3 regions of the Paenibacillus sp. PvR098 genome follow, and region 2 is predicted to be linked to each of the others. Evidence: a T-box and tRNA genes for the amino acid it is inferred to sense, from the RefSeq annotation. Region 2 holds a T-box; the other regions hold tRNA genes.
The links. A T-box is a leader RNA that pairs with one kind of tRNA and senses whether it is charged. The one in region 2 lies ahead of JOE45_RS22855 (valine--tRNA ligase), so its partner is inferred to be a tRNA-Val.

Region 1 (10,242 bases), 1.2 Mb from region 2:
TCCCGTTTTGTGATTCCCGTACGCAAGCAATACGATCTCTCTATTGTTGCTCCCGGCGGGGACCCGAAGGACCGGCAGCTCTATCAAGCATTAAAAGCGCTGCGCAACGCCGCAGCATTCACCAAACCGGGAGGTTCCATCGTGATGGCAGCGGAGCTTTCCGAGGGGCTCGGCAACGGCGTGTTCCAGTACTGGGTGGAAACGATGACGGACCGGCAGCGGATGACGGCCAAACTGAAGGAGCACTTTGTGCTCGGCGCCCACAAAGTACTCCACGTGGACGAGGTTCTCAGCCGTTATCCCGTTTATTTGCATTCCTCCCTTCCACGTCATATGACGGAGCTTCTGGGCTTCCGACCGGCAGACAATCTAGAAGCGACGCTGAAAGAGCTGTTGAAGGAACCCGGGCTTGAATTGGCTATCATGCCTTTTGGTTCCTTAACCTATCCCGGACAGACCGATGCCCATTCCTAATATTACATGGAGGAGATCCCTATGAATTGGACCGGCTGGTCCTTGGAGCGCGTTGTATTTTTATTTGTTGGCATTGCTTTTTTGGCCGTTTGGGTACAGGTCACTCTCTCGCATTACCGCCAGAACTTCCACCACAAATCAATGTGGTCGCCTGTCATCTCATCGCCAATCTACAGCTTGGCAGCCATTTGGATCGCGGTCTCCCGGCCGGATTGGCTGCTTTCTTTGTTCGTCTTCCTGATGTGGCTCGGCGTGATGACCGGAGCGGTCGGATTCTACTATCACTTCCACGGCGTAGGCGTGCGTGTCGGCGGCTATAGTATGCGGAATTTCCTGGTTGGCCCGCCCATCATGATGCCTATCATGTATATGGCGATCAGCGTGCTCGGCCTGATCGCTTACTATTGGAGGTGAGATTGCCTATGAAACGTTTAACCCGCTATCCCTCTTACAATGTGATGAACGAGCAGCATGAATGGGATGAGCATACACGAAAAATTCTAAACTCCCGGCTGCAAACCTCCGGGAACCATAGCTTCCTTACGGTCGTGGAAGCAGAAATGCTGCGATCGTGGTGCTCTCTGTTAGTGGATGACCATCGTCCGGAGATCATCCAGTTCGTGCTCGACCACATCGATCAGTCGCTTTCATCGGGAGAGGAAAGCCAGCGCAAGCCCGGAATTCCGCCTGCTCAAGTGCTGGTTCGCAAGGGACTTGAAGCGTTGGAAAAGGCATGCCAATCCATACATACGGAGCTTTTCTTTCATCTGGAGGAGGAGCAGCAAAAACAGCTCATGGAAGAGGTCAGTCAAGGCGAGGCCGTTCCTCTCGAGGTATGGAGGCACGTCCCCCAGCAGGTTTTCTTCCAGAAGCTTCTGACCATGAGCATAGAGGCGTATTATTCCCATCCGGAAGTATGGTCGGAGATCGGATTCGGCGGACCGGCTTATCCGCGCGGTTACGCGCGTATGGAGCAGCTCGATCCTTGGGAAGCGAAGGAGGAGCAGAGAAAAGCATGAAGCGTAAATACGAGGGCGAGACGGTGGACGTCGTCATTGTGGGTGCCGGTGCGGCGGGAGGCGTTCTGGCCAAGGAACTCAGCGAAGCCGGGATGCGGGTCGTGGTGCTGGAAGCGGGCCCATGGCGCGACCCGCAGCACGACTTTGCTAGCGATGAGCTGGCCATGCAGCAGCTCGGCTGGCAGGACACGCGCATCGTAGACGGCGCCGACCCACTCCAGATGGGACATAACAATTGCGGCAAGGGCGTAGGAGGAGGCACCGTGCATTTTACCGGCGTGTTCTTGCGTTTTCACGAGACCGATTTCAATGCCAAATCGCTTGACGGCGTAGGAGAGGATTGGCCAATCGGATATGCAGACCTTGCCCCCTACTACGATAAAGTCGAGAAAGAAATCGCCGTATCGGGTCCGAAGCATTATCCTTGGGGATCATTTCACGGCCCCTATCCATACCCGGAGCGGGATCCGATCAGTCTGAACGCCCAATTGTTCGCCAAGGGCTGCGAAAAGCTCGGTATCCGCTGGGTCGTCAGCCCGCTCGCCATTCTGTCCGCTCCCTTCGAGGACCGGCCGCCCTGCATCAACCGCGGCTTCTGCACGCAGGGCTGCATGCCGAACGCCAAATTCAGCACGTTGATCGTGCATATCCCTAAAGCGATTCAAGCCGGCGCGGAAGTTCTTCCCGACTGTATGGTCACGCAAGTGAATATGGGGAAGGACGGCAGGGCGACGGGGGTCACCTTCGTTCATAACGGCACGGCGTACGAGCAGCGGGCTAAACTGGTCATTATATCCGCCTATGCGGTGGAGACGCCAAGGCTTCTGCTGAATTCGGCGAATGCCCAGTTTCCCAACGGGCTTGCAAACCGCAGCGGCTGGGTGGGCAAGGCGTTCATGACGCACAGCAGCAACGATGTCTACGCGCGGTTCGATCACGATGTACGGCTGTATAAAGGAACCCCGGTGCTCGCGACTACGCAGGATTTCTATCACCTATCGGGGGAGGTAGCTCGGGGCTATACGCTTCATGCCCATGGCGTCAGGCCGCTCAGCTTCGCCAAAGGAATCTCCAAATCCGATGGAAACCGCCCGGTCTGGGGGTCTAAGCTGCACGAGGCGATGCTCGATTACAACGCCTACGCTCGCATCACCATGGTCGGCGAGGTGCTTCCCAGCCCCGACAATACCGTCACACTGTGCGATGAGAAAGATTTGAACGGCATGCCGCGGGCCAAGGTTACTTTCAGCTACGGAGATAACGATAAGCTGCTCATCGATCACGCCGTAAGTACAATGAAGGGCATCCTACAGGCAGCCGGGGGCAAGCCGGAGTTCGTCGTGCCCGATACAGCCCATCTCATGGGAGGCTGCCGCATGGGATCGGACCCTGATAGCTCTGTCGTTAATTCCTACGGCCAGACTCACGACATTCCGAATCTGTTCGTCTGCGACGCCAGCATATTCGTGACCTCGGGGGCTGGCAATCCGACGAATACCGTCATGGCGTTGGCCTCCCGTACTGCGGACTATATTAAAAAAAGAGCATCCCGGATGGAATTATAGGCCCGTGACAAGACACAAGACCGCCACGGCACCTGGCCGAAGCGGTCTTGTTTAAATCAAGCTCCAAATCACGTATCCGCCTTGCCGCTTCCTCCGGTACTGCCCGGGGCTCCTGTCCTCCTGTTTTCGGAACAAGCGAAAAGTTTTGGGCTTATCGGGCAAAACTCTCGCCGCTTCGTGCATTTGAAGCGCTTCGAGCAGCCGACTATTTAACCTCAAGAGAGGATAATATCATGGCCCTGTGGCCGTTAAAAAACAAAAAAGAGACCCTGACAGGTCTCTTAACTATTCACCTAATGGTGAGCCATGTAGGACTCGAACCTACGACACCCTGATTAAAAGTCAGGTGCTCTACCAACTGAGCTAATGGCTCTTAAAATAAACTGGTGGAGGCTGATGGATTCGAACCACCGAACTCGGACGAGAACAGATTTACAGTCTGCTGCGTTTGGCCACTTCGCTAAGCCTCCGTATAATAAAGCAATGGTGGCTCGGGACGGAATCGAACCGCCGACACGAGGATTTTCAGTCCTCTGCTCTACCGACTGAGCTACCGAGCCTTATGTACTATAGCTTGTCTTATATTGATTATACCGTTTTTAAAATAATGGCGGAGCCGACGGGATTCGAACCCGCGGTCTCCTGCGTGACAGGCAGGCATGTTAGGCCTCTACACCACGGCTCCGCATTATTAAAACTGGTGCCGCCGAGAGGACTTGAACCCCCAACCTACTGATTACAAGTCAGTTGCTCTACCAGTTGAGCTACAGCGGCAAATTATGGTGGAGGCTGACGGGATCGAACCGCCGACCCTCTGCTTGTAAGGCAGATGCTCTCCCAGCTGAGCTAAGCCTCCATACATTCTTGTACAACATGTCGAATCATAACATAAAAATTGCATGAAAATCAATTAAAAATTTGGTAGCGGCAGAGGGGATCGAACCCCCGACCTTACGGGTATGAACCGTACGCTCTAGCCAGCTGAGCTACGCCGCCATATTATCAAACGGAGAGAGAGGGATTCGAACCCTCGCACCACTTACGCAGTCTAACCCCTTAGCAGAGGGTCCCCTTGAGCCACTTGGGTATCTCTCCAAGATTATACAAATCCAAAGCTTGCGCCCTGAAAACTGGATCGAAACAAAGCATGCTGAAGTTCATGTATTTGGATAAGCCCTCGACCGATTAGTATTCGTCAGCTCCACACGTTGCCGCGCTTCCACCCCGAACCTATCAACCTCGTCGTCTACAAGGGGTCTTACTAATTGGGAAATCTCATCTTGAGGGGGGCTTCACGCTTAGATGCTTTCAGCGCTTATCCCTTCCGTACTTAGCTATCCAGCCGTGCCTCTGGCGAGACAACTGGTACACCAGCGGTACGTCCATCCCGGTCCTCTCGTACTAAGGACAGCTCCTCTCAAATTTCCTACGCCCACGACAGATAGGGACCGAACTGTCTCACGACGTTCTGAACCCAGCTCGCGTACCGCTTTAATGGGCGAACAGCCCAACCCTTGGGACCTACTTCAGCCCCAGGATGCGATGAGCCGACATCGAGGTGCCAAACCTCCCCGTCGATGTGGACTCTTGGGGGAGATAAGCCTGTTATCCCCAGGGTAGCTTTTATCCGTTGAGCGATGGCCCTTCCATGCGGTACCACCGGATCACTAAGCCCGACTTTCGTCCCTGCTCGACCTGTTTGTCTCGCAGTCAAGCTCCCTTATGCCTTTGCACTCTTCGAATGATTTCCAACCATTCTGAGGGAACCTTAGGGCGCCTCCGTTACTCTTTAGGAGGCGACCGCCCCAGTCAAACTGCCCACCTGACACTGTCCCCATACCGGATCACGGTACCAGGTTAGAACTCCGATACGATCAGGGTGGTATCCCAACGTCGCCTCCACACAAGCTGGCGCTCATGCTTCTCAGGCTCCCACCTATCCTGTACAGATCGTACCAAAGTCCAATATCAAGCTGCAGTAAAGCTCCATGGGGTCTTTCCGTCTTGTCGCGGGTAACCTGCATCTTCACAGGTATTAAAATTTCACCGGATCTCTCGTCGAGACAGCGCCCAAGTCGTTACGCCATTCGTGCGGGTCAGAATTTACCTGACAAGGAATTTCGCTACCTTAGGACCGTTATAGTTACGGCCGCCGTTTACTGGGGCTTCGGTTCACAGCTTCGGATTGCTCCTAACCGCTCCCCTTAACCTTCCAGCACCGGGCAGGCGTCAGCCCGTATACTTCGCCTTGCGGCTTCGCACAGACCTGTGTTTTTGCTAAACAGTCGCTTGGGCCTTTTCACTGCGGCCCCCTCGGGCTATTCACCCTACCGAGGCACCCCTTCTCCCGAAGTTACGGGGTCATTTTGCCGAGTTCCTTAACGAGAGTTCTTCCGCGCGCCTTAGCATGCTCTGCTCGCCTACCTGTGTCGGTTTGCGGTACGGGCACCTTCTCCCTGGCTAGAGGCTTTTCTTGGCAGCCTGAACTCATGACCTTCGGTACTGTAATTTTCCCTCCCCATCACAGCTTAGCCTTAATGATGTGCGGATTTGCCTACACATCAGCCTTACTGCTTGGACGAGCATCCATCAGCTCGCGTCACTATCCTTCTGCGTCACCCCATTGCTCATAACGGTTCACGGTGGTACAGGAATTTCAACCTGTTGTCCTTCGACTACGCCTTTCGGCCTCGCCTTAGGTCCCGACTAACCCTGAGTGGACGAACCTTCCTCAGGAACCCTTAGGCTTTCGGCGGATCAGATTCTCACTGATCTTTTCGTTACTCATACCGGCATTCTCACTTGTAACCAGTCCACCAGTCCTCACGATCTAGCTTCAACCCGATTACAACGCTCCCCTACCCCATGACGTCATAGACGTCTAGTCATAGCTTCGGTGGTGTGTTTAGCCCCGTTACATTTTCGGCGCAGAGTCACTCGACCAGTGAGCTATTACGCACTCTTTAAATGGTGGCTGCTTCTAAGCCAACATCCTGGTTGTCTGTGCAACTCCACATCCTTTCCCACTTAACACACACTTGGGGACCTTAGCTGATGATCTGGGCTGTTTCCCTCTTGACAATGGATCTTAGCACTCACTGTCTGACTCCCGGGATAACGTCTGTGGCATTCAGAGTTTGACTGGACTTGGTAACCCTTGGCGGGCCCCGCACCCAATCAGTGCTTTACCTCCACGACGCATCTCCCGAGGCTAGCCCTAAAGCTATTTCGGGGAGAACCAGCTATCTCCGAGTTCGATTGGAATTTCTCCGCTACCCCCACCTCATCCCCGAATTTTTCAACATTCGTGGGTTCGGGCCTCCAGTGCGTGTTACCGCACCTTCACCCTGGACAGGGGTAGATCACACGGTTTCGGGTCTACGTCCACGTACTCAAGCGCCCTATTCAGACTCGCTTTCGCTGCGGCTACGGCTTCTCACCTTAACCTCGCACGGGAACGTAACTCGCCGGTTCATTCTACAAAAGGCACGCCATCACCCATTAACGGGCTCTGACTTCTTGTAAGCACACGGTTTCAGGTTCTTTTTCACTCCGCTCCCGCGGTTCTTTTCACCTTTCCCTCACGGTACTGCTTCACTATCGGTCACCAGGGAGTATTTAGCCTTGGCAGATGGTCCTGCCGGATTCCCACGAGGTTTCACGTGTCTCGCGGTACTCGGGATCCGTCTAGGGTTTTCGCAGAATTTCAGCTACAGGGCTTTTACCTTCTTTGGCCGGCCTTTCCAGACCGCTTCACTTACTCTGCTCAACCCACATTGACGTCCCACAACCCCAGAAAGCAAGCTTCCTGGTTTGGGCTAATCCGCTTTCGCTCGCCGCTACTGACGGAATCACTTTTGTTTTCTTTTCCTGAGGGTACTTAGATGTTTCAGTTCCCCTCGTATGCCTCCAATGCAGCTATGTATTCACTGCATGGTACATGCGAATTACCACATGCGGGTTCCCCCATTCGGACATCCCCGGATCAAAGCCTGCTTACGGCTCCCCGAGGCATTTCGTCGTTCGCCACGTCCTTCTTCGGCTCCTGGTGCCTAGGCATCCTCCGTGTGCTCTTTATAGCTTAACCAATGCTTCGACATGAAGTCTTAGCGTAGTTATAGATCAAAGATCTAAGGATGATTCAGCATTGTTACTTTGTTTCGATATCCAGTTTTCAAGGAACAAACCTGCTGCCGATTTTGGCGGCAACGAATGATATTTTAGCATATTGATGGGGTTGTTTCAAGTATTCCATTCTCGAAAGAATGGTGGAGCCAAGCGGGATCGAACCGCTGACCTCCTGCTTGCAAGGCAGGCGCTCTCCCAGCTGAGCTATGGCCCCATACTTCAAATGAAAGCTCCATCAAAACTGACAACGAGTGAGTGTGATACAGCTTTCGCTGCAGATTTGTCCGTCGCCCTACAGACGACATGGACTCCATAGAAAGGAGGTGATCCAGCCGCACCTTCCGATACGGCTACCTTGTTACGACTTCACCCCAATCATCTACCCCACCTTCGGCGGCTGGCTCCCTTGCGGGTTACCCCACCGACTTCGGGTGTTGTAAACTCTCGTGGTGTGACGGGCGGTGTGTACAAGACCCGGGAACGTATTCACCGCGGCATGCTGATCCGCGATTACTAGCAATTCCGACTTCATGCAGGCGAGTTGCAGCCTGCAATCCGAACTGAGACCGGCTTATAAAGATTCGCTCCACCTCGCGGTTTCGCTTCTCGTTGTACCGGCCATTGTAGTACGTGTGTAGCCCAGGTCATAAGGGGCATGATGATTTGACGTCATCCCCACCTTCCTCCGGTTTGTCACCGGCAGTCAACTTAGAGTGCCCAACTGAATGCTGGCAACTAAGTTCAAGGGTTGCGCTCGTTGCGGGACTTAACCCAACATCTCACGACACGAGCTGACGACAACCATGCACCACCTGTCTCCTCTGTCCCGAAGGCCTACGATATCTCTACCGTATTCAGAGGGATGTCAAGACCTGGTAAGGTTCTTCGCGTTGCTTCGAATTAAACCACATACTCCACTGCTTGTGCGGGTCCCCGTCAATTCCTTTGAGTTTCACTCTTGCGAGCGTACTCCCCAGGCGGAGTGCTTATTGTGTTTACTTCGGCACCGAGGAATCGAATCCCCGACACCTAGCACTCATCGTTTACGGCGTGGACTACCAGGGTATCTAATCCTGTTTGCTCCCCACGCTTTCGCGCCTCAGCGTCAGTTACAGTCCAGAAAGCCGCCTTCGCCACTGGTGTTCCTCCACATCTCTACGCATTTCACCGCTACACGTGGAATTCCGCTTTCCTCTCCTGCACTCAAGCCACCCAGTTTTCGGTGCGAACCGGGGTTGAGCCCCGGGCTTAAACACCAAACTTAAGTAGCCGCCTGCGCGCGCTTTACGCCCAATAATTCCGGACAACGCTTGCCCCCTACGTATTACCGCGGCTGCTGGCACGTAGTTAGCCGGGGCTTTCTTCTCAAGTACCGTCACCCTCAGAGCAGTTACTCTCCGAGGCGTTCTTCCTTGGCAACAGAGCTTTACGATCCGAAAACCTTCATCACTCACGCGGCGTTGCTCCGTCAGACTTGCGTCCATTGCGGAAGATTCCCTACTGCTGCCTCCCGTAGGAGTCTGGGCCGTGTCTCAGTCCCAGTGTGGCCGATCACCCTCTCAGGTCGGCTACGCATCGTCGCCTTGGTGAGCCGTTACCTCACCAACTAGCTAATGCGCCGCAGGCCCATCTGTAAGCCACAGCTTGCGCCGTGTTTCTTGATCTCCCCATGCGGAGAAACCAGCTATTCGGTCTTAGCTACCGTTTCCGGTAGTTATCCCGATCTTACAGGCAGGTTGCCTACGTGTTACTCACCCGTCCGCCGCTAACTTATCCCGAAGGATAAATCCGCTCGACTTGCATGTATTAGGCACGCCGCCAGCGTTCGTCCTGAGCCAGGATCAAACTCTCCATTAAAGAAAAGCTGATTGAAAAGCTCATTGCCATGCTGGCGAGAATCAATTGATTCTCTATTTAAAGCACTCACTCGTTGTTCAGTTTTCAAAGAGCTTTCGTCACTGTTACTTTTTGTCGTGACAAGAATATATCTTATCATTTTTCGACGGGCTTTGCAACAGTTTTTTATTTCCATCTCCGTTGTCACTTACCGAAAGTTTTCGATTAGCTTTTGCGGCGACAAGCAATAATGTACCATAAACCAAGGAGCTATTGCAACAATTATTTTTTCTAGAGATACATGAGCTCCAAATTGGCTTCATTCCAACGCCAAACGGGACCACAGATCTTCGCATGATATCCTCCCCGCCCCTCTGAAGCCATTGCTCCACCGTACTCGGGCGGCCGGACTTCCTCCACCTCAATGGTAACATTTGCGCGTTAGCAGGTCGCCAAGCTTAGCCCAAAACTACACATCGCCTATCCCAATTCACCCGGAAACGATTCTAGAGAACGAAGTTTAGTGAAATCGCTCCCCGATCTCTTACAGCGAATCATTGAAGCAAATAAACTAATCGAAGAGAGCATGCTCGAACCATAGCACAACACTCATGCTCACAGAACTGTTCCAGAGCCGTCTCCTATTCCTGCATATACCCTTTGAATCAAACCGTTTGGAACTCCTTTATCGGCAAAATAATACCGTCTCGCAACCGAATCCAATGGGCCGTGAATAAAATGGAAATAGATCCTTTCATATAGTACCTCGCACCACATCAAAATATCCACTCAGGCACAGCCACTTTTAGCCGTTCGGCAAAGCAGTCCCCATTCACGATATGCGGTCTAACCAATCCTCCTTTGAAAAAATACAAAAACCGCCGGACAAAACCATATTCCGGCGGTTGAATAGTATAAATGAGATAACCCGGTTTATGCTTCACTCAGCATACGCTTCAGTTCTTCTTCGTCTTCAATAGTACGTATGCCCAGCTCCTGCGCCTTAGTCAGCTTGCTTCCTGCGCTTTCTCCTGCGATGACGATATCTGTCTTCTTGGAGACGCTCCCCGTCACCTTGGCGCCCATCTTCTCCAGCTTCTTGGCCGCATCGTCGCGGCTCATGGAAGACAGCGTGCCCGTAAGCACAACCGTTTTGCCGAAGAATGGGTTATCCTGGACTACAGCAGCAGGCGCTTCCTCGCTTACCGGCTTCACGCCGG
Region 2 (10,242 bases):
CTAGCCGCCCCAAGTAGTTCAAGTACGGATGGTTCTTAAAAACGTGCATTGGCAGCAAAGCAAATAAGCTCACCTTTCATTCGTCAAAGCGAATCAGAGGTGAGCTTATTTTATTATTGCACCGAAGCGCTCTTCAGAAGCTCCTTCTCAGCTACGAGATACTGCATCAAAGCCGTCTGAGCTTCCCAGAGGAGTGCATGGGACGGGTTTTTCTTATACTCATCGAGCGATACAACCGCGGTGTTGAGTGCACTGTTCATTCTTGGCAGTGTTGTACGTCCGGCTTCCTCTAAGCCATCACTAACGGCCGAAGCCGTTCCGGACCAGGTCTGATGCGTCGACTTGATCGCCTGCAGCGACTTCTCATCAAGCGCAGTCGGATTTTCCTCGCCTAAGTGGAGGAGCGTTTGTGCGCTAATCTGCTGTACCAGCTTTTCTCCTTGGCTCATGTAGCTTTGGAATAAATCGCTTTGGTTACCGTTCCACTTGATTTGAGATACAGCCGGAATGTCGTATGACTTGATCATGACCTCCATCTGCCTCTGCTGAAACTCCCGTGTAAGCCCAAGCGCTTCATCACGGCTCGAAGCCATGCCTACAAATACGGGGTACTTCTCCCCTGCTTCGCTAGCCGCAGCCAGTCCTTTCTTGCGGAAATCCGCCACGGCCGTCGCCGCGCTTTGTGAACTACTGAAGACGCCTCCCTGGAGGAAGGTGTACGTTCTTGCAGGCAGGTTGACAGCCAGTGAGGTCACGCCTGCATTCGTCGATCCCCCCGATGCTTTCGCTTCACCGCTATTGCCTGCCTGTACACTAGCCTCTTCTTGCACCTGGGCTGTAATGCCAACCACCGGTTGGACTTTCCCGCCATCCGTGACTTCGCCAGAGAACATGGACAGCACCAAAAAACCAAAGGCAACGCCCGTCACGACAGCTCCGGCTACCGAGGCGGTGATTTTCATCCACGAGCCTCCCCCGGATGAATTGGGATAATAGACGGACTCTTTGGTCTTATAGGCACTATACTCCCGGTTAGTCTTGCGTCCGCGCTTACGATCTAGCTCCAGATATCCGGTTTCCGGATCGACTTTCATGCTGTTTGTACGGTCTGATGCCGGTATCGTCTCTTCCATGCGATACGTCTCTGTATCGAATGAGCTTTGCCAGCCTCCAAAGTCCGTGGTGTAGTCGTTCAGAGGCTTTACCTCAATACGCTTCTTCTTCTCTTTCTCAATCCCTGCTGCTTGCTCTAGCGGCTCTTCCATCACACGGCGTTCCTCTACATGCAGCGGAATGACCTTAGATTGTTCCTTCTTCTCCTGCTGGGGTTCACGCTTCTCCCGCTGCTCTTGTTGTTCCCGGTCATTGAAACGAAACGTCATCCTAGCCTTGTTCACTGGCGTCAACTCTCCCTTGTCCATTATCTTATTACTAGACTATGAGAGTTGAAGAGAAAATAGAACTGTACATAAACAAGCCTCCGACACAATTCCGTCTAGCACACAACGGAATTCTTCGGAGGCTTTATTGTGCAGATTCAATCTTATTTCGGACTTTCAGCAAGGGCTTTGGCCAGTCCATCAGCCGCTTTCCAAATATCCCCTGCGCCCATCGTCAGAACCAGGTCGCCCGGACGCACAGAATCGTACAAATAGGCCTGTACCTGCTCCTTTGTTGGGACATAACGAACATTCGGGTTGCTGTTCTTGCGGATCAGTTCCACCAAATTGGCCGAGCTGATCCCTTCGATTTGCTTCTCCCCTGCCGGGGAATAGATGTCCGTAATGATCACCTCATCCGCATCCGGGAAGGCACGGCTGAACTGCTCAAACAGAAAATAGGTCCGCGTATACCGCTGCGGTTGAAACACGGCGATAATGCGCTTGCCCGTCGCTTTGGCTGCTTGGATTGTCGCTTCGATTTCAGTAGGGTGGTGTGCATAATCATCGATGACCAAGATGTTATTCACTTCACCCAGCACCTGAAATCGGCGCTTGGCTCCGCGGAATTCCGTAATCGCTTCCGCTACCTGCTCGAATGTTAGGCCCGCTTCCATGCAGGTAATGATCGTAGCCATCGCATTGTAGACATTATGCTTGCCGGGCACGGATAAACGAACCGTTCCGAGAAGAACTCCGCCTCCCACTACTTCAAACGTGACCTTTCGGTCGCCGAGGCATATGTTTCGAGCCATCACATCCGCTTCCGTATCGATCGCATACGTGATGACCTCGCTCTTGATTTGCGGAATCATTTCCTGCAAATAGACGTCATCCTTGCAAACGACCGCTTTACCGTCACTCTGCACCTGGCTTAAAAACCGGGCATAGGCGTTTTTCAAATTTTCAAAGTTGCCGTCATAGTTTTCAAGATGATCCGCTTCAATATTGTTTACCAGTGCGATACTAGGTTGGTACTGCAGGAACGAACCGTCGCTCTCATCCGCCTCCGCCACGACCCACTCGCCCTTGCCGGCTTTGGCATTACTGCCAACGTTCATGATTTCCCCGCCAATGATAAAGGTCGGGTCCTGTCCGCAATGCTCCAGCACCAAGGCAATCATGGATGACGTTGTCGTTTTTCCGTGCGCTCCCGCCACCGCAATGCCTTTTTTCGCATTCATTAGTCTCGCCAGCATTTGTGCCCGGTGCAAAATCGGGATCTTCAGCTCTTCAGCCGCGACCATCTCTACATTATCTTTAGACAGCGCCGTGGAGTATACGACGACGTCCGCTCCCTTCACATTCTGCGCTTCGTGTCCGATAAACACCTGCGCTCCCTTGGCTGCCAGCTTCTCCGTCAGCTCCTGCTGCGCCAAATCGGATCCCGATACTTGGTAGCCCATTTCCAGCATCACTTTGGCAATGGCACTCATACCATACCCGCCGATACCGATAAAATGGATATGCTCCGATGTATTCACTCGCGTTCTCACCAGCCTTTTTCAGAATCGGATTGATGCTTGATCCAGGAACGAACATCCCCTATCAAATATAACGTGCCCGAGACGACGGTAAGGTCGTCCTCTGCCGTCAAGCCCTTGACTCGCTCGAGCGCCGCCTTCCATTCCGGCTCTACGATCACTTCCACATCACTGCGGCCGTACTCATGCAGTAACGACCTAGCCAGTCCGGCGAGAGTATCTGCCGAGGCTTTCTTGTGCCAATTCGGCTCGGTAAGGATGAGAGTATTCACTATTGGTAGTATATGCCTGAAATAGCCAGAATGATTCTTGTTATCGAGCATTCCCATGACAAAATGAAGGTTTTTATACGAATATGTCTCTTTCAGCGCCTTCGCCAGCGATTCGGCCCCTTCCGGATTATGCGCTCCGTCGATCAAAATCCTCGGTGCTGTCGATACCATTTCGAGACGCCCAGCCCACTGCGTCCGTTTCAGAGCAGCAAGCAGAACCTCGTCATCTACAATTAAAGCATAATATTGGCGCAGCACTTCCAACGTCATCAGAGCGACGGAAGCATTCTCGATTTGATGCGCCCCGTTCAGAGAAATCGTCACGTCCGGCATGGCGCGAAACAAGCCTTTGAAGTCAAACGTCTGCTCGTCTTCTTTGGTTGAGACCGAATCATAACGAAATTCACGACCCAGCAAATAAAGCTTGCTTTGCTTTTCTTTGGCCTTTCGCTCAATGACTTCCACAACCTCCGGTTGCTTCACGGCGCTTACTACCGGAACACCGGACTTGATGATGCCCGCTTTCTCCGCTGCGATTTGCTCCAGGGTATCACCCAAAAAGTCCATATGATCATGACCGATGTTCGTGATCACCGAAACGAGCGGCGTGACGATATTGGTCGAATCGAGGCGCCCGCCTAAACCCGTTTCCCAGACGACAAAATCGGGAAAAGCCACACGCGCAAAATATTCGATAGCCACCACGGTCGATATTTCGAACATGGAGGGCTGCCCATACTTATCCGCCACTTGATCCACGACGGGCTTTATTTTATTAATGACCTGAAGCAGGTCTTCATCGGAAATGTTCTGCCCATTAAGCTGGATCCGCTCGTTATAGCTCTCGATGTAAGGGGACGTAAACGTCCCTACATGGTATCCGCCTTCTCGAATGACTTCCGACAAATAGGCGCATACCGAGCCTTTGCCGTTCGTTCCGGCCACATGGATGAATTTTAACCGGCGGTGCGGGTTGTCGAGCAGCTCCATGAGCTGCTCCATCCGTTCCAGTCCTGGCTTGATGCCTGCCAGGGGAATGTATCTTACAAGCCAATCCACCGCTTCTCTAACCGTCTGGAACGCTCCTGCCTGAGCAGATTGTTTAGCTTCGCTCATCGCAAGTATCACCCTTTCAACTCCGTCAGACGGGCAATCACTTTATCCCGCTTGTCGGCATAATCGGCGAGCTTCGCCTTTTCTTCGTCAATGACCTTAGCCGGTGCCTTCGCAATAAAGCCTTGATTCGACAACTTTTTCTCAATACGGTCGACCTCGCCCTGGAGTGTAGCCAGCTCTTTTTCCATCCGGGCAATTTCCTGAGCGATGTCGATCAATCCAGCCAGCGGCAAATACAGCTCCGCCCCGGTTACGATCCCTGTCATCGCTTTGTCAGGCGACGCTAACTCCGAATTGATTTCCAGAGAAGATGTATTGCAGAAACGGCGTACGTATTCTTCGTTGCGCTGCAGGATGGCAAACGTTTCGCTGCCGGCCGGCTTCACAAGCAGGTCGACTTTCTTGCTCATCGGAACGTTCACTTCCGCGCGAATGTTGCGGACGGAACGGATGATGTCCATCAACAGCTCCATTTCGCGTACGGCCTCCGGGGCCTCAAAACGCGCTTCGAATGTCGGCCAAGCGGCAAGCGTGATCGTTTCTCCTTCATGCGGCAAATGCTGCCATATTTCTTCGCTGATGAATGGCATGAACGGATGAATCAACCGCTGTGTCCGATCCAGCACATACGCGAGCACGGATTTTGTCGTCTTCTTGGCGGCCTCATCATTTCCGTACAAGGACAGCTTACTGAATTCGATATACCAGTCGCACAGATCGTCCCAAATGAAGTTGTAGAGCAGTCGTCCCGTTTCGCCGAACTCGTACGAATCGATCAGTCTGGTAACATCGCGTACGGTTTCATTCAACCTGTGCAATATCCACCGGTCGGCCGTTCCCAGCTCTCCATTCAGATCGATATCGGAGGCCTTGAAGTCACCGAGATTCATGAGCGCAAAACGCGACGCATTCCATATTTTGTTCGCAAAGTTGCGGACCTGCTCTACCTTTTCCCAACGGAAACGAAGATCCTGCCCAGGTGTGGAGCTCGTTGAAATCATAAAGCGCATCGCATCGGCGCCGTATTTCTCGATCACCTCGAGAGGGTCGACACCGTTACCAAGCGACTTGGACATTTTCCGTCCTTCCGAATCGCGCACCAGGCCGTGAATGAGAACATCCTTGAACGGGATGCTATCCGTAAACTCAAGCCCGCTGAAAATCATTCGAGCGACCCAGAAATAAATAATATCGTATCCCGTAACCAGCAGGTCGGTCGGGTAGTAGCGCTTCATATCTTCCGTTTGCTCGGGCCAGCCGAGCGTGGAGAACGGCCACAGCGCAGAGCTGAACCAAGTATCCAGCACATCCTCATCCTGCTTCAAGTGTGTACCGCTGCAGTGCGGACATACCGTCGCATCTTCGCGGGTTACGATGACTTCGCTGCAGTCGCCACAGTACCATGCAGGAATTCGGTGGCCCCACCAAAGCTGACGCGAAATGCACCAATCGCGCACATTCTCGATCCAATGCAAATATATTTTTTCAAACCGGTCTGGCACAAAGTTAACGCCTTGAGCGGATTTCTGCGCTTCTATCGCGCGGTCTGCCAGCGGCTTCATCTTCACAAACCACTGAGTCGACAAATACGGCTCTACGACGGCACCGCTGCGTTCGCTGTGTCCGACCTGATGCACATGCTCTTCGATTTTGATCAGCACGCCCAGCTCTTTCATGTCTGCAACGATTTGCTTACGGCAATCGAAGCGGTCGAGCCCTTGGTATTTACCCGCATTCCCGTTCATGGTACCGGACTCGTCCATCACGAGCACCTGAGGCAGATCATGGCGCTTGCCTACCTCAAAATCGTTCGGATCATGCGCCGGCGTAATCTTAACCGCGCCGCTTCCGAACTCTTTCTCAACATACTCATCGGCAATAATCGGAATTTCTCTTCCGATGATCGGCAGGATAAGCGTCTTTCCAATCAGATGCTTGTATCGCTCGTCTTTCGGATGTACAGCCACCGCTGTATCCCCGAGCATCGTCTCCGGACGGGTCGTCGCAACAATGATAAACTCCTCACTGTCTTTGACGGGATATTTCAAATGGTAGAGAGCACCTTGCACTTCTTTGTACTCTACCTCAATGTCGGAAAGCGCCGTACGGGCAGCCGGATCCCAGTTGATGATATATTTACCGCGATAGATCAAACCCTTTTCATAGAGACGGACGAATACCTCGCGCACCGCCTTCGATAGTCCTGCATCCAGTGTGAAGCGTTCACGGGAATAATCGAGAGAGAAGCCCATTTTGGCCCACTGTTCGTGGATTGTACCCGCATAATGTTCCTTCCACTCCCATACTTTCTCAAGGAATTTCTCCCGACCCAGGTCATAACGGGTCACGCCTTCCTCACGTAGCTTCTGCTCTACCTTCGTTTGGGTAGCGATACCCGCATGGTCGGAACCCGGCAGCCACAGTGCATCATAACCCTGCATCCGCTTCGTGCGGACCATGATATCCTGCAGCGTAAAATCGAGCGCATGGCCGATGTGCAGCATACCAGTCACGTTCGGCGGCGGAATGACAATCGTGTAGGGTTTCGCGTCTTGACGCTGACCCGCTTGAAAATATTGGCCCTTCAGCCAGTATTCATACCATTTCTTCTCGGCTTCCTTCGGGTCATAAGTCGTCGGCATCGACGTATCCGGCGTGGCCGCTTGTTTTGTTTCTTCCATAACTGGCAAACCTCCATCTGCATTCTAATTCAGTAGGGATATATGTCGCAGGGGCGCAGCCTCCAAGATCCGCATCGCTGCATAATACCAAAAAAGCCTTTCGCCGCAAAGGACGAAAGGCTCTCGCTTCCGTGGTACCACCTTTATTCCGTACTTTTGCATGAATTAAGCGGAGTCTCCTCCGGTCAAAATACGGCGCTCAAACAGGTAACGGCTGCAACCGGCCGAATCTAAGCTTCACTTTCAATTCGGCAACTCCGGGGCGACTTCGACAGGTACATTCCTGCGGAACCTTCCAGCCTCTTGCTGGCTCCACTCTCTGAAGGGTTCGCTGTCTACTATTCCCTTTCAATGTTTTTACTGCATCTATGCGTATTATGATAAACAATCATAAGGTGAGAGTCAATACAAGAACCATTTTCACCCGTCTATTTTAAGACTTCCTTTACGACAAGTATAGACAAAAAAATCCCCGAACAAGCCTGTATGAAGGCTGATCGGGCATTTTTTATTAGCTCTGCAGCTTATTTCGGTATGTAGACAATTTGTCCTTCCATTAATTCGCCCTCTCCAAGCCGGTTGTAAAGCGCGATTTCTCTTGGATTTAAATCATAGCGTTTGGCAATCGTTTCAAGGGTTTCTTCCTTTTGCACAATGCACATCCGGAGCTTCTTAAACTCCTGCTGTTCTCTATTGGCACTCAGGAGCAGGTTTTTCCATTCCACCTTCTCCGAAGGCAGCTTTTGTGCCGTAGACTGTCCATCTTCCGGAGGCCGTGTGTCCGATTTGGAGGAACCATGCTTCAGCAGCGAAGCCAGACCGAACGACTTGTATATCGGCTCCGCAGCGGATTCGGCTGCGTCAGTCGTTTTTTTAGAGCCCAGGCCGACTTTCATTTCCTTCTTCTCCGTCGTATTCGCCGCGGCTTCCGCGGCTGGTTCTTCTTCCTTCACGGCCCCCGAAGCTTCGGGCTCCGACTCCTTCTCCTCTTTCTTTGCCGGCTCGCTTGGCGGAGCAGTAGGTTCTTGCTGACTGCTTGGCTCAGCCTTCTCCTGCGGCAAGACCTCTGCGGGAGCTTGTTCCGAACGAGGGATTTCCTCCCCAGCGGACTCACTTAACGACGACGATTCCTCCTGTATCTCGGAACGCCGCTCCGGCACCTCATGGACAAACACGACCTCTTCCTCGGTTTCCCTCCATTGATCGGACTCCGAGCTTGAAACATTCTCGACGCCTCCGAGCGACAGCACTCCCGTCACATTCAAGCTTCGAGCAGACAGCAGATCCACGTCGAAATTTTCGATCTCAACGGCGATATCTTCCACACGCTGCACGCGATTCATCGGCAGCGTGATTTCTACCGGAATCAAATGCTGCAATGTCTGATCCGTACGCTCCAGTTCATCGACATAAGTCCCCGTCAATAGCAGATTGCCGCGAAGCACGGCTTGTTCTCCTTGCGGAAGCACCTGAATGTGGGGAATCAGTTCCACCCCTTCCAGCTCCTTAATGCCAAGCACACCTTCGGATAAATGCACACGTTCGTAAATATCAAACCTAAGCCCGTTATGCTGCTTCGTCAATGTAACATCCTCCCTTCCACATTTCACCTTTCCAGAAAAAGAAAGATCGTCAGCGCATTGGTCTTTACAATTTATATGGCTGCTGATGGAGGAGCATGACTACTATTTTTTCAATTGCTCGTAAAGAACCGCAAAGTCATCAGGCCAAGTGGCTCGCACTTCCATTCGTTCTCCCGTGAATGGTTCAGAGAACACCAACTGCTCCCCGTGGAGCGCTTGCCTAGCCATACCCATGCCCGCCGTGCGGCCACCGTAGAGCGAGTCACCTAGCAGAGGATGCCCCAGATGGCTCATGTGAACGCGGATTTGGTGTGTTCTCCCCGTCTCCAGTCTTAACCTTACAAGTGATGCCGAATCGAGCCTTTCCAGAACCTCGTAATGGGTTACAGCGGGATCCCCCGTGCGGGATACGCGCCTGCGCGTCGCGTGATGTCGGTCCCTGCCGATCGGCGCATCGATGCGCCCCCTGCTTTCAGGCGGATGTCCTTGTACCAAAGCAACATAAATCCGCTCTACTCGCTTGTCCCGCATCGCTTCATCCAAACGAGATTGCGCCCACTCATTCTTAGCCAGCAGCACCGGCCCAGTCGTGTCCTCGTCCAACCGGTGAATGTGACGCGGGCGACAGCGTTGTCCGGTCGATTCCAGATACGAGCCCAGCGCATGCAGCAGCGTACCCGTTTCCCCATCACGTGTTGGATGCACCTTCATACCTGCAGGCTTGTTCGCCACTAGGCTGAAATCATCCTCATAGAGCACTTCGACTTCTGTCCATTCAGGTACATACTGGAGGGTTTCCTCAGGAAACAAGCGAAGCATCACCCTGCGGCCTTTCCACTGAATATTGCTCGATCGGAACAGCTTTTGAAGAAATCGATCTCCCACCGTTACGGCCAATGCATGACGGATATCTTCTATTGAATGAACGTCTTGCTCGGCCGTCCATTCAAGCCATTCACCCTTACGGCGCCATACGCTCATCTTAGGAATCCTCCTCGACACCATTGGCAGTGAGTTTCTTACGATAGTGCATCCACTCGATCCTAGCCGCCGCCAAAATGACTAAAAGCAGGACAAAGAACAGCCCCATTACAAGTATCATTTCCAGCGTGATGCCAAAAAAACTGTATTTTTTCAAGATCACGTAACTTCCTCCATCCATAGACTTAACAACATTCTACCAAAACGCGGTATTTTCTCAAAGCGGTTACATTGCCAGAGGAGCGTCTATCTGACTCTAGCAAACTCTGTTAATAGGTACTTCAATATGATAGAATGTGAAAGCAAATTTAATTTGACCATTGTTCATTTCGATTATTTCATATGGGAGAGACTACGATTGGTTACTGTCTTGCAAAGGATCCGAAGCTGGGGCAGGCTGAAGAGAACACTCTTTGGGATCGCTCTTTTCACTTTTTTGACCTCTAGTTTTTTATTTTTGACCGGACCGGGAAATCAAATTAGAGTGTGGCTTGCAGAAACGGTCATTACCACTCAGCATCGGAGCTGGGCCTGGATCTTTGTGGGTGCGGAACAGCGAGATTTGCTGGTTCAAAAGATGCAAAACGCTATTGAAGACGCCGCCCGCGAAAAGCAAGATCTAGGAATGGTAAGCATCAGCCAACATCGCTCCGCAGACGAATGGGTTCAAGTGGAGGACATATCAG
Region 3 (10,242 bases), 1.7 Mb from region 2:
GGAGCCGAAGAAGGACGTGGCGAACGACGAAATGCCTCGGGGAGCCGTAAGCAGGCTTTGATCCGGGGATGTCCGAATGGGGGAACCCGCATGTGGTAATTCGCATGTACCATGCAGTGAATACATAGCTGCATTGGAGGCATACGAGGGGAACTGAAACATCTAAGTACCCTCAGGAAAAGAAAACAAAAGTGATTCCGTCAGTAGCGGCGAGCGAAAGCGGATTAGCCCAAACCAGGAAGCTTGCTTTCTGGGGTTGTGGGACGTCAATGTGGGTTGAGCAGAGTAAGTGAAGCGGTCTGGAAAGGCCGGCCAAAGAAGGTAAAAGCCCTGTAGCTGAAATTCTGCGAAAACCCTAGACGGATCCCGAGTACCGCGAGACACGTGAAACCTCGTGGGAATCCGGCAGGACCATCTGCCAAGGCTAAATACTCCCTGGTGACCGATAGTGAAGCAGTACCGTGAGGGAAAGGTGAAAAGAACCGCGGGAGCGGAGTGAAAAAGAACCTGAAACCGTGTGCTTACAAGAAGTCAGAGCCCGTTAATGGGTGATGGCGTGCCTTTTGTAGAATGAACCGGCGAGTTACGTTCCCGTGCGAGGTTAAGGTGAGAAGCCGTAGCCGCAGCGAAAGCGAGTCTGAATAGGGCGCTTGAGTACGTGGACGTAGACCCGAAACCGTGTGATCTACCCCTGTCCAGGGTGAAGGTGCGGTAACACGCACTGGAGGCCCGAACCCACGAATGTTGAAAAATTCGGGGATGAGGTGGGGGTAGCGGAGAAATTCCAATCGAACTCGGAGATAGCTGGTTCTCCCCGAAATAGCTTTAGGGCTAGCCTCGGGAGATGCGTCGTGGAGGTAAAGCACTGATTGGGTGCGGGGCCCGCCAAGGGTTACCAAGTCCAGTCAAACTCTGAATGCCACAGACGTTATCCCGGGAGTCAGACAGTGAGTGCTAAGATCCATTGTCAAGAGGGAAACAGCCCAGATCATCAGCTAAGGTCCCCAAGTGTGTGTTAAGTGGGAAAGGATGTGGAGTTGCACAGACAACCAGGATGTTGGCTTAGAAGCAGCCACCATTTAAAGAGTGCGTAATAGCTCACTGGTCGAGTGACTCTGCGCCGAAAATGTAACGGGGCTAAACACACCACCGAAGCTATGACTAGACGTCTATGACGTCATGGGGTAGGGGAGCGTTGTAATCGGGTTGAAGCTAGATCGTGAGGACTGGTGGACTGGTTACAAGTGAGAATGCCGGTATGAGTAACGAAAAGATCAGTGAGAATCTGATCCGCCGAAAGCCTAAGGGTTCCTGAGGAAGGTTCGTCCACTCAGGGTTAGTCGGGACCTAAGGCGAGGCCGAAAGGCGTAGTCGAAGGACAACAGGTTGAAATTCCTGTACCACCGTGAACCGTTATGAGCAATGGGGTGACGCAGAAGGATAGTGACGCGAGCTGATGGATGCTCGTCCAAGCAGTAAGGCTGATGTGTAGGCAAATCCGCACATCATTAAGGCTAAGCTGTGATGGGGAGGGAAAATTACAGTACCGAAGGTCATGAGTTCAGGCTGCCAAGAAAAGCCTCTAGCCAGGGAGAAGGTGCCCGTACCGCAAACCGACACAGGTAGGCGAGCAGAGCATGCTAAGGCGCGCGGAAGAACTCTCGTTAAGGAACTCGGCAAAATGACCCCGTAACTTCGGGAGAAGGGGTGCCTCGGTAGGGTGAATAGCCCGAGGGGGCCGCAGTGAAAAGGCCCAAGCGACTGTTTAGCAAAAACACAGGTCTGTGCGAAGCCGCAAGGCGAAGTATACGGGCTGACGCCTGCCCGGTGCTGGAAGGTTAAGGGGAGCGGTTAGGAGCAATCCGAAGCTGTGAACCGAAGCCCCAGTAAACGGCGGCCGTAACTATAACGGTCCTAAGGTAGCGAAATTCCTTGTCAGGTAAATTCTGACCCGCACGAATGGCGTAACGACTTGGGCGCTGTCTCGACGAGAGATCCGGTGAAATTTTAATACCTGTGAAGATGCAGGTTACCCGCGACAAGACGGAAAGACCCCATGGAGCTTTACTGCAGCTTGATATTGGACTTTGGTACGATCTGTACAGGATAGGTGGGAGCCTGAGAAGCATGAGCGCCAGCTTGTGTGGAGGCGACGTTGGGATACCACCCTGATCGTATCGGAGTTCTAACCTGGTACCGTGATCCGGTATGGGGACAGTGTCAGGTGGGCAGTTTGACTGGGGCGGTCGCCTCCTAAAGAGTAACGGAGGCGCCCTAAGGTTCCCTCAGAATGGTTGGAAATCATTCGAAGAGTGCAAAGGCATAAGGGAGCTTGACTGCGAGACAAACAGGTCGAGCAGGGACGAAAGTCGGGCTTAGTGATCCGGTGGTACCGCATGGAAGGGCCATCGCTCAACGGATAAAAGCTACCCTGGGGATAACAGGCTTATCTCCCCCAAGAGTCCACATCGACGGGGAGGTTTGGCACCTCGATGTCGGCTCATCGCATCCTGGGGCTGAAGTAGGTCCCAAGGGTTGGGCTGTTCGCCCATTAAAGCGGTACGCGAGCTGGGTTCAGAACGTCGTGAGACAGTTCGGTCCCTATCTGTCGTGGGCGTAGGAAATTTGAGAGGAGCTGTCCTTAGTACGAGAGGACCGGGATGGACGTACCGCTGGTGTACCAGTTGTCTCGCCAGAGGCACGGCTGGATAGCTAAGTACGGAAGGGATAAGCGCTGAAAGCATCTAAGCGTGAAGCCCCCCTCAAGATGAGATTTCCCAATTAGTAAGACCCCTTGTAGACGACGAGGTTGATAGGTTCGGGGTGGAAGCGCGGCAACGTGTGGAGCTGACGAATACTAATCGGTCGAGGGCTTATCCAAATACATGAACTTCAGCATGCTTTGTTTCGATCCAGTTTTCAGGGCGCAAACCTGAATATGTTTGGTGATGATGGCGGAAGGGAACCACGCGTACCCATACCGAACACGAACGTTAAGCCTTCCAGCGTCAATGGTACTTGGACCGCAGGGTCCTGGGAGAGTAGAACGTCGCCAAGCATTATTCCCTGATAGCTCAGTTGGTAGAGCACTCGACTGTTAATCGAGTTGTCACAGGTTCGAGTCCTGTTCGGGGAGCCATACTTGCTTCCATAGCTCAGTAGGTAGAGTGCATCCATGGTAAGGATGAGGTCACCGGTTCGATTCCGGTTGGAAGCTCCATACATATAAGGCCCGTTGGTCAAGGGGTTAAGACACCTCCCTTTCACGGAGGTAACAGGGGTTCGAATCCCCTACGGGTCACCACTTATGGAGGCTTAGCTCAGCTGGGAGAGCATCTGCCTTACAAGCAGAGGGTCGGCGGTTCGATCCCGTCAGCCTCCACCATATTATGCCGCTGTAGCTCAACTGGTAGAGCAACTGACTTGTAATCAGTAGGTTGGGGGTTCAAGTCCTCTCGGCGGCACCAGTAACATTCAATACATATTGTTGGGGATTAGCCAAGCGGTAAGGCAACGGACTTTGACTCCGTCATGCCTAGGTTCGAATCCTAGATCCCCAGCCATGTATGAGCCATTAGCTCAGTTGGTAGAGCACCTGACTTTTAATCAGGGTGTCGTAGGTTCGAGTCCTACATGGCTCACTTTCATTACGCGCGTATGGCGGAATTGGCAGACGCACCAGACTTAGGATCTGGCGGGCGACCGTGGGGGTTCAAGTCCCTCTACGCGCATACTATACAAAAAGTCCCTTAGAACTATTCGTTCTAAGGGACTTTTTGTATAGTAATACTTATAGTTGTTGTGGACTGAAACACTGGAGACTTCACTCTCTTCAATAAAGAGTTGGTTTAATAGCTGTTTGTGGCATCCGCTATCTCCAGCGTAACCCATGAGATCATTTTTTCTGTTGGCTTCGACGATAGCAAAGAGTATATATTTTGGTTTCAATGGAGAGGATTAAAAAGAATTTGACAGACGGTATAAGTGTGTTATAATCTTATTTATAGAAACAAACTAATATATTAGATATTAGATTATGTTAGTGGAATTCGTTGATAGGAAATGAACGGGGAGGATCAATGGGAACAGGTTTCAAAGTTATCCACTCTCTGTTGTAGACTAGTAATGGATACGAATGACCAGAAGACAATAGATAGGAGTGTAAGCATGAGCTCAAAACAAGTGGCAATTGTTACTGGCGGTTCGTCAGGTCTGGGCCTTTCCGTTGTCCAACGATTTGTCGAAAAAGGCTTGACCGTTGCTATGATCGATATTGCAGCGGAAAACGGAGAAGCACAGAAAAATAGGTTAAGAGCTGAAGGTCACGATGTGCATTTCTTTACGGCCGATGTATCTAACCAAGAGAGTGCCAGAGAAGTTGCAGAGAAGGTCTTCGAAGCATTAGGGAGTATTCATATCCTGGTTAACGCGGCGGGAATCATCAGACGTTCTCCTAACGTAAAAGTAACGGACCAGGAGCTTAAAGGAGTCCTAGATGTTAATCTAAATGGAACCGTTTACATGTGTCAAGCGGTTCAACCATTTATGGCCGAAGGCGGCGGCGGAGCAATCGTTAATTTTGCTTCAATGCTAGCCCATTATGGAAGTAAGAATCTGCTGTCCTACGCTGCCTCAAAGGGTGGAATAGTTCAGATTACAAAATGCTTGGCAGTAGATTGGGCTGAATTTAATATTCGTGTCAACGCTGTTAGCCCTGGATATATCGAGACACCATTGTCATCTGGTGCTACGAGAGATCCTGTCTTTAAGGAGAGAATCCTTTCGAGAACTCCGCAAAGGCGTTTTGGTTCGCCGGAAGAAGTTGCTGCGGCGATTGATTTTCTAAGTTCAATGGATGCGAGCTTTATTACGGGTGCTGTTCTGCCTGTAGACGGCGGACTCCTTGCAGGTGACCCTTCTTTATTCCCACCTGCATAATATAGCAACAACAATAAAACAAAATTTGGAGGAGATTACAAATGGCACAAACTTTAGACGAATTCACACAGATGGTTGGATTACCGGATCAGGCAATTGATATTGACGAGATTCCTTGGGTTCCACAAACAGATCGCGTATGGTTTAAACCGGTTCGTTTTGATTTGGCTACAGGACGCTGGATTAACCTGTTGAAAGTATTGCCGGGCGGTACAGTAAACCGTCACCGTCATACCGGCGGTCAAGTAATGGCATACACGATTCAAGGCCAATGGCGCTACCTGGAAAGAACATGGGTTGCTAAACCGGGTACGTTTGTTTATGAGCCACCGGGTGACATTCATACGCTTGTTATTGATGGCGAAGAAGAAATGATCACTCTGTTCATCCTAGAGGGTACCATTCAGTATTTGGACGATAACGATCAGGTATTCTATCAAGACGATGTCTTTACTAAATTGAAGCTCTATAAAGAATATTGCGAAAAACACAATATTCCAGAAAGAAACTTGCTGTACTAAAATTGATACGCACATTGATGATTTAATATAGCAAGATAGACGTTATCCACACAAACCGCATTATACACAAAAGTATCTATCGACTTGTTACGATGGGTACTTTTGTTTTTTAAGCCAAGAGCTAGGCCTGAGTAGTTTTGAAAGTGATTAAGTTTACCTAATATAATGAAGAGATGGGGAGCTTATATGAAAAAAATTATTAATCCTAGACCGGAGATTGATGAATCTAAAATCAAGCCTTTTCGTGATATGGACGATGTGTTATCGTTATCGTGTGTGGTCGGTGATGCGATGCAGCGTAATCAAGTCATGAGGCATGATATGAAACCAAAAGCGGCAGAGAAGAAGATCATTGGTCCCGCGATTACGGTCAAATTAACCGCAGGCGATATTGTGGATTGCTTGGAAGTGTTCGAGGTTGCCAAACCTGGTGACGTAATCGTAATAGATGCATTCGGGGAAACGGAAACCTCTATTTGGGGAGGTTTAATGTCAGGTTTAGCAAGAAACGCAGGTGTCGTAGGCGCGGTGATTGACGGAAGCTGCAGAGATACGGACGAATCTAGAATGCTTGGATTCCCTGTCACTGCGAAGGTTTCTGGTCCAAGGGCCGCACACACGGCGTATTCTGGAAGAAAAGAGCCCGTAGAAATTAACGTTCCTATTAGCTGCGGCGGGGTTATTGTTCAACCTGGCGATCTTATTGTGGCTGACGAGATCGGTGTTGCTGTTGTCCCTTATCAACAATTGGAAGAGGTATACGCCAATGCGCGTGAACAGGCGGATAAGGAAATCGCTACCCGGGAAGAAATATTGAAAGGTGCGTCTGTAGAGGAGTTGCTTCGTAAATTCGGTAGAATTTAATGTAAAGGCTGGTTGCGATGTTCAGAATAACCATTGATACCGGAACGACCAATACCCGTGTTGTTTTATGGAAGGGTTACGATGTCGTTGACTCTCTATCCGCCGAGGTTGGAGTTAGAACCACCGTAATTAACGGTCATAACGAAGAGTTGAAATCGACGATCAGCGAACTGATTACAAGGGTATTACAAACCAATGATTTGAATTTAAATTCCATTGATTTAATTGCAGCTTCAGGTATGATTACATCGAATGTGGGGCTTGTGGAAGTACCGCATATCCCCTCACCTGCAGGAATGGAGTCACTTTCAAAAAGCATGGTTTGCAAGCGGTTTCCTGAAATCGTCGATCAAGACATATGGTTTGTCCCCGGAGTGAAAAGCATATCTCCTTCTTCTGCAGCAAAGGATGAGGTTATTGATATTATGAGGGGAGAAGAGGTAGAAACCTTTGCATTAGTGGGAAAGCTTAATGTAGTAGGACCTGCACTCTTCATATTGCCCGGCTCGCATACAAAATTTGTTTTCCTCGATTCGCAGGAACGCATAACGGAAAGTCTTACAACCCTTACAGGTGAGCTTCTTTCGGCCGTGTCTAATCATACGATTATCGCAAATGCAGTGGATAAGTCTTATGCCACGACATTGCTCCCGGACCGGGTAATTCAAGGATATCAGCATGCCAAACAAGCGGGTCTAAGCCGCGCGGCATTTTCCATTCGAGTATTGGACCAATTCTCAGAGCTTAGCGTGAATGAGAAAGCAAATATGCTTATGGGGGTTATTTTCGCTGAAGATCTCCGGGCCATCCTTCATCATTCGGCCATTGCCGCTTCAGAACAGATTCCGGTATATATAGCGGGAAAAGAGATTGTAAGGGATGCGCTCGCCTTGCTTTTTGCCTTTGAGAAGTACGAGGGAGATATCATTCCTGTAGAATCGCAAACCATGAATCACTTGGCTGGATATGGTGTGCTGCGTATTGCAGAAAACCACGGGTTAATTTCCCAATGACATTCAAAGCAAGTTTACTTTAAACTAAGAGGATAAACAGTCTGATATTTTACATTTTACATTTCTACATGTAAAATTGCACTTAGAGATCACGAGAATGAAACGGGTGCATGAATCCGATATACTTTGGACATGCACCTTGAACAAGAGGGTGATAAGATGATTATATTTGACAACAGTAATCTTCATGAGCGTGTATATGGGTACTTGCGGGATAAAATACTAAACAATGAGCTAAAACCAGGCTCAAAAATCATCTATGAAGATATCATCAAAGAGTTAGGGGTTAGTCGAACACCGCTTCGGGATGCGATTAATAGGCTGAAACAAGACGGTCTGATTGATGTTAAGCCTCGATCTGGCTCCTTTGTCAATATGCCAAATGTAAAGGATATCGAAGATTTATATGATGTAAGGAAAGCTTTGGAGCTTAAAGCCATTACCATAGCTTCACGTATAATGCCTAAAAGTCAAATTCAGTTATTGATCGATGAAGCAGACAGAGCGGAAGAGGCGATTCATCAAGGAGATATGAAGCCTTTTTTTGAGGCCGACAGGAATCTTCATCGAACGATTATTCAGCATTCCAATAATCAATTATTAGTATCCATTATGGGCACATTGGAATTGAAGATTAAATGGTATGGGGTTATTATTACCAAGAATTATGACAGACCTAGGAAAGCAAACGAAATGCACAAGAAGATTTTGGGAGCTCTTTACGATTCGAACTTAGAAGAGGCCATACAGTTAATGGAACTGCATATCGACGAAATTAAACATCATACCGTTGAAGACTATTCATGACTACCGCAGCGAGGCTTATTTCAAGCGATGCTCGTGACTGCCTATCCTCATATCTAGTATGACATGTATACGCCTCCGGTTCTAGAGGGGTCATGCCTTGAGCATGTCCCGCTTTGTACCGTTCTTAGAAAAGAACAACCTTCTTGACGATTAACAAGAACCATTCAGTCATCTCATAATCCATGCGATAGTGGTCCGCGACTTTCCATACACTCGCGTTCAAAGCATAAGACACAAAATGATCAAAAATAAATTGACAGAAGCTTTATATGTGATATAATGTGAATTATCAAATGAAAACTAATATATTAGATATTAGCTTCCATTATTTCGGTAATTTAATTTACTGAACAAAAATGATCATATGGAATAAAGGTATTATTTACTCCCTGTTGAGATGTTCAAAAGGAAGTGAAAGGCTAGGAAGCTATACCATAGTTGATCAATGAGACTTTAGTCAAGCGGTATTTGTGGACAGGCCGTTCGTCACGGCAAGTCGTAGATACTAAGTGATGCGAAATATTTAAACGTTTCCAACGAAAGAGGAACGCATCATATAAGCACTCTGTTGGAACCGGTTACAAGTATTGACGCTTTACTAGTATCACAACAATAGGAGGTTGGAATGTATGGAAGCGTCAACGACGAAGAAAGCTTCTAAGTTTAATCATGGAATTATCGATTGCGATGTGCACCAAGGAGTCAAAAGCTACGATGATTTAAAGCCTTATATGCCGCGGGTATGGTGGGATAGACTGAAGGCCCACAATGCAACGCTTCCGTTTCTTATGTTTCGCCCTATTCCATTGGAACGCAATGATGCAGCTCCAGGCAACGGACTTCCATCGGGTTCAGACCCAGAATTTGCGAAGGTCGATTTGCTGGACCGCTACAATATAGAGAGAGCCGTTCTGACCGGCAACCTGCTTTCGATCTCTGCCCACAACAATCCGGATTATGCTGCAGCGCTGGCTTCCGCATTCAACGATTATACGATGGACACGTGGATTCCGAGCGATGAGCGCTGGTTGGGCTCCATCGTGGTAGCTACGCAAGACCCGCTGCTCGCAGCAAAAGAGATCGATCGTCTGGGTTCACATCCGAGAGTGGTTCAGGTGCTTCTGACATCCGCATCGCGCGAACCGTACGGACAACGCCGTTACTACCCGATCTACGAAGCGGCAGCACGTAACAACCTGGTGATTGGTATTCACGGCGGCGGCGAAGGAGACGGAATTAACCCCTCCACTACGGCAGCAGGGTATCCGACGACGAACTTTGAACGGCACAACATCCTGGCCATCCATCATATGTCGCAGCTGAATAGTATCGTATGTGAAGGCGTTTTCGAAAGATTCCCAACATTAAAGGTGGCATTCATCGAGGGCGGTTTGGCATGGCTTCCGCATCTGATGTGGAGAATGGACAAAAACTTCCGAGCAATGCGCAATGAAGTGCCATGGTTGAAGTATAAACCAAGCGAATATATCCTTAAGCATGTCCGCTTGACGACCCAACCGATCGAAGAGCCGGATAATAAGGAACTGGTACAAATGTTCCAATTGATGCATGCAGAAAAAACGGTTATGTTCTCGACGGACTACCCGCACTGGGATAATGACACGCCATTATTTGTGCTCAATAAATTGCCTGAAGAGATGCGCCGCCGCGTAGCGTACGAGAACGCTGCTGAGATGTATCAGCTGCAAGAAAGAGGTTTACTAGCAGGAGGTGTAGCGAAATGACGAAGCACGATGTAGTCGGAGTAGAAGAGTTGGAAGCTGGAGCCTGCAAGATTACAACGATTGAGGGAAAAAGCATCGGCGTCTACTACAACGGTAATGAATATTATGCTATCCGTAATGTGTGTCCTCATCAGCAAGTCGAACTGTGTAAAGGTAAGTTTACAGGTACGACATTGGAATCCAAGCCACATGAGTACATTTATGGAAGAGAGGGCGAGATCCTGACTTGCCCTTGGCACGGATGGGAGTTCGACGTGAAGACGGGTAAGGCATTGGTCGACCCTGATCGATACAGAGTAAAGGTGTATGACGTATCGATTGAAAATAACAGAGTATTGGTACACATGGATTAAT

Region 1: it encodes a tRNA-Val, which carries the amino acid that the T-box ahead of JOE45_RS22855 (valine--tRNA ligase) is inferred to sense. The anticodon was not compared.
Region 3: it encodes a tRNA-Val, which carries the amino acid that the T-box ahead of JOE45_RS22855 (valine--tRNA ligase) is inferred to sense. The anticodon was not compared.

The regions. Positions count from the first base shown of each region.
Region 1 covers NZ_JAFIBU010000001.1:3,431,261-3,441,502, reverse strand. Annotated here, with positions in the region: gene JOE45_RS17080 (nickel-dependent lactate racemase family protein) at 1-474, shown strand, start outside; gene JOE45_RS17075 (hypothetical protein) at 496-888, shown strand; gene JOE45_RS17070 (gluconate 2-dehydrogenase subunit 3 family protein) at 897-1,493, shown strand; gene JOE45_RS17065 (GMC family oxidoreductase) at 1,490-3,058, shown strand; tRNA gene JOE45_RS17060 (tRNA-Lys) at 3,356-3,431, opposite strand; tRNA gene JOE45_RS17055 (tRNA-Tyr) at 3,443-3,528, opposite strand; tRNA gene JOE45_RS17050 (tRNA-Phe) at 3,543-3,618, opposite strand; tRNA gene JOE45_RS17045 (tRNA-Asp) at 3,667-3,743, opposite strand; tRNA gene JOE45_RS17040 (tRNA-Thr) at 3,757-3,832, opposite strand; tRNA gene JOE45_RS17035 (tRNA-Val) at 3,839-3,914, opposite strand; tRNA gene JOE45_RS17030 (tRNA-Met) at 3,978-4,054, opposite strand; tRNA gene JOE45_RS17025 (tRNA-Ser) at 4,066-4,153, opposite strand; rRNA gene JOE45_RS17020 (23S ribosomal RNA) at 4,224-7,145, opposite strand; tRNA gene JOE45_RS17015 (tRNA-Ala) at 7,325-7,400, opposite strand; rRNA gene JOE45_RS17010 (16S ribosomal RNA) at 7,503-9,043, opposite strand; gene ligA (NAD-dependent DNA ligase LigA) at 9,956-10,242, opposite strand, start outside.
Region 2 covers NZ_JAFIBU010000001.1:4,616,771-4,627,012, reverse strand. Annotated here, with positions in the region: gene JOE45_RS22875 (N-acetylmuramoyl-L-alanine amidase) at 1-17, shown strand, start outside; gene JOE45_RS22870 (hypothetical protein) at 114-1,397, opposite strand; gene murC (UDP-N-acetylmuramate--L-alanine ligase) at 1,544-2,923, opposite strand; gene JOE45_RS22860 (bifunctional folylpolyglutamate synthase/dihydrofolate synthase) at 2,932-4,311, opposite strand; gene JOE45_RS22855 (valine--tRNA ligase) at 4,320-6,992, opposite strand; T-box leader at 7,098-7,353, opposite strand; gene JOE45_RS22850 (LysM peptidoglycan-binding domain-containing protein) at 7,517-8,575, opposite strand; gene JOE45_RS22845 (RluA family pseudouridine synthase) at 8,678-9,556, opposite strand; gene JOE45_RS22840 (hypothetical protein) at 9,558-9,719, opposite strand; gene JOE45_RS22835 (phosphodiester glycosidase family protein) at 9,915-10,242, shown strand, end outside.
Region 3 covers NZ_JAFIBU010000001.1:2,897,017-2,907,258, reverse strand. Annotated here, with positions in the region: rRNA gene JOE45_RS14365 (23S ribosomal RNA) at 1-2,881, shown strand, start outside; rRNA gene rrf (5S ribosomal RNA) at 2,942-3,058, shown strand; tRNA gene JOE45_RS14355 (tRNA-Asn) at 3,064-3,139, shown strand; tRNA gene JOE45_RS14350 (tRNA-Thr) at 3,145-3,220, shown strand; tRNA gene JOE45_RS14345 (tRNA-Glu) at 3,230-3,304, shown strand; tRNA gene JOE45_RS14340 (tRNA-Val) at 3,310-3,385, shown strand; tRNA gene JOE45_RS14335 (tRNA-Thr) at 3,392-3,467, shown strand; tRNA gene JOE45_RS14330 (tRNA-Gln) at 3,489-3,563, shown strand; tRNA gene JOE45_RS14325 (tRNA-Lys) at 3,569-3,641, shown strand; tRNA gene JOE45_RS14320 (tRNA-Leu) at 3,652-3,731, shown strand; gene JOE45_RS14315 (SDR family NAD(P)-dependent oxidoreductase) at 4,168-4,938, shown strand; gene JOE45_RS14310 (2,4'-dihydroxyacetophenone dioxygenase family protein) at 4,980-5,459, shown strand; gene JOE45_RS14305 (RraA family protein) at 5,646-6,323, shown strand; gene JOE45_RS14300 (2-dehydro-3-deoxygalactonokinase) at 6,341-7,336, shown strand; gene JOE45_RS14295 (GntR family transcriptional regulator) at 7,496-8,143, shown strand; gene JOE45_RS14290 (amidohydrolase family protein) at 8,773-9,888, shown strand; gene JOE45_RS14285 (Rieske (2Fe-2S) protein) at 9,885-10,241, shown strand.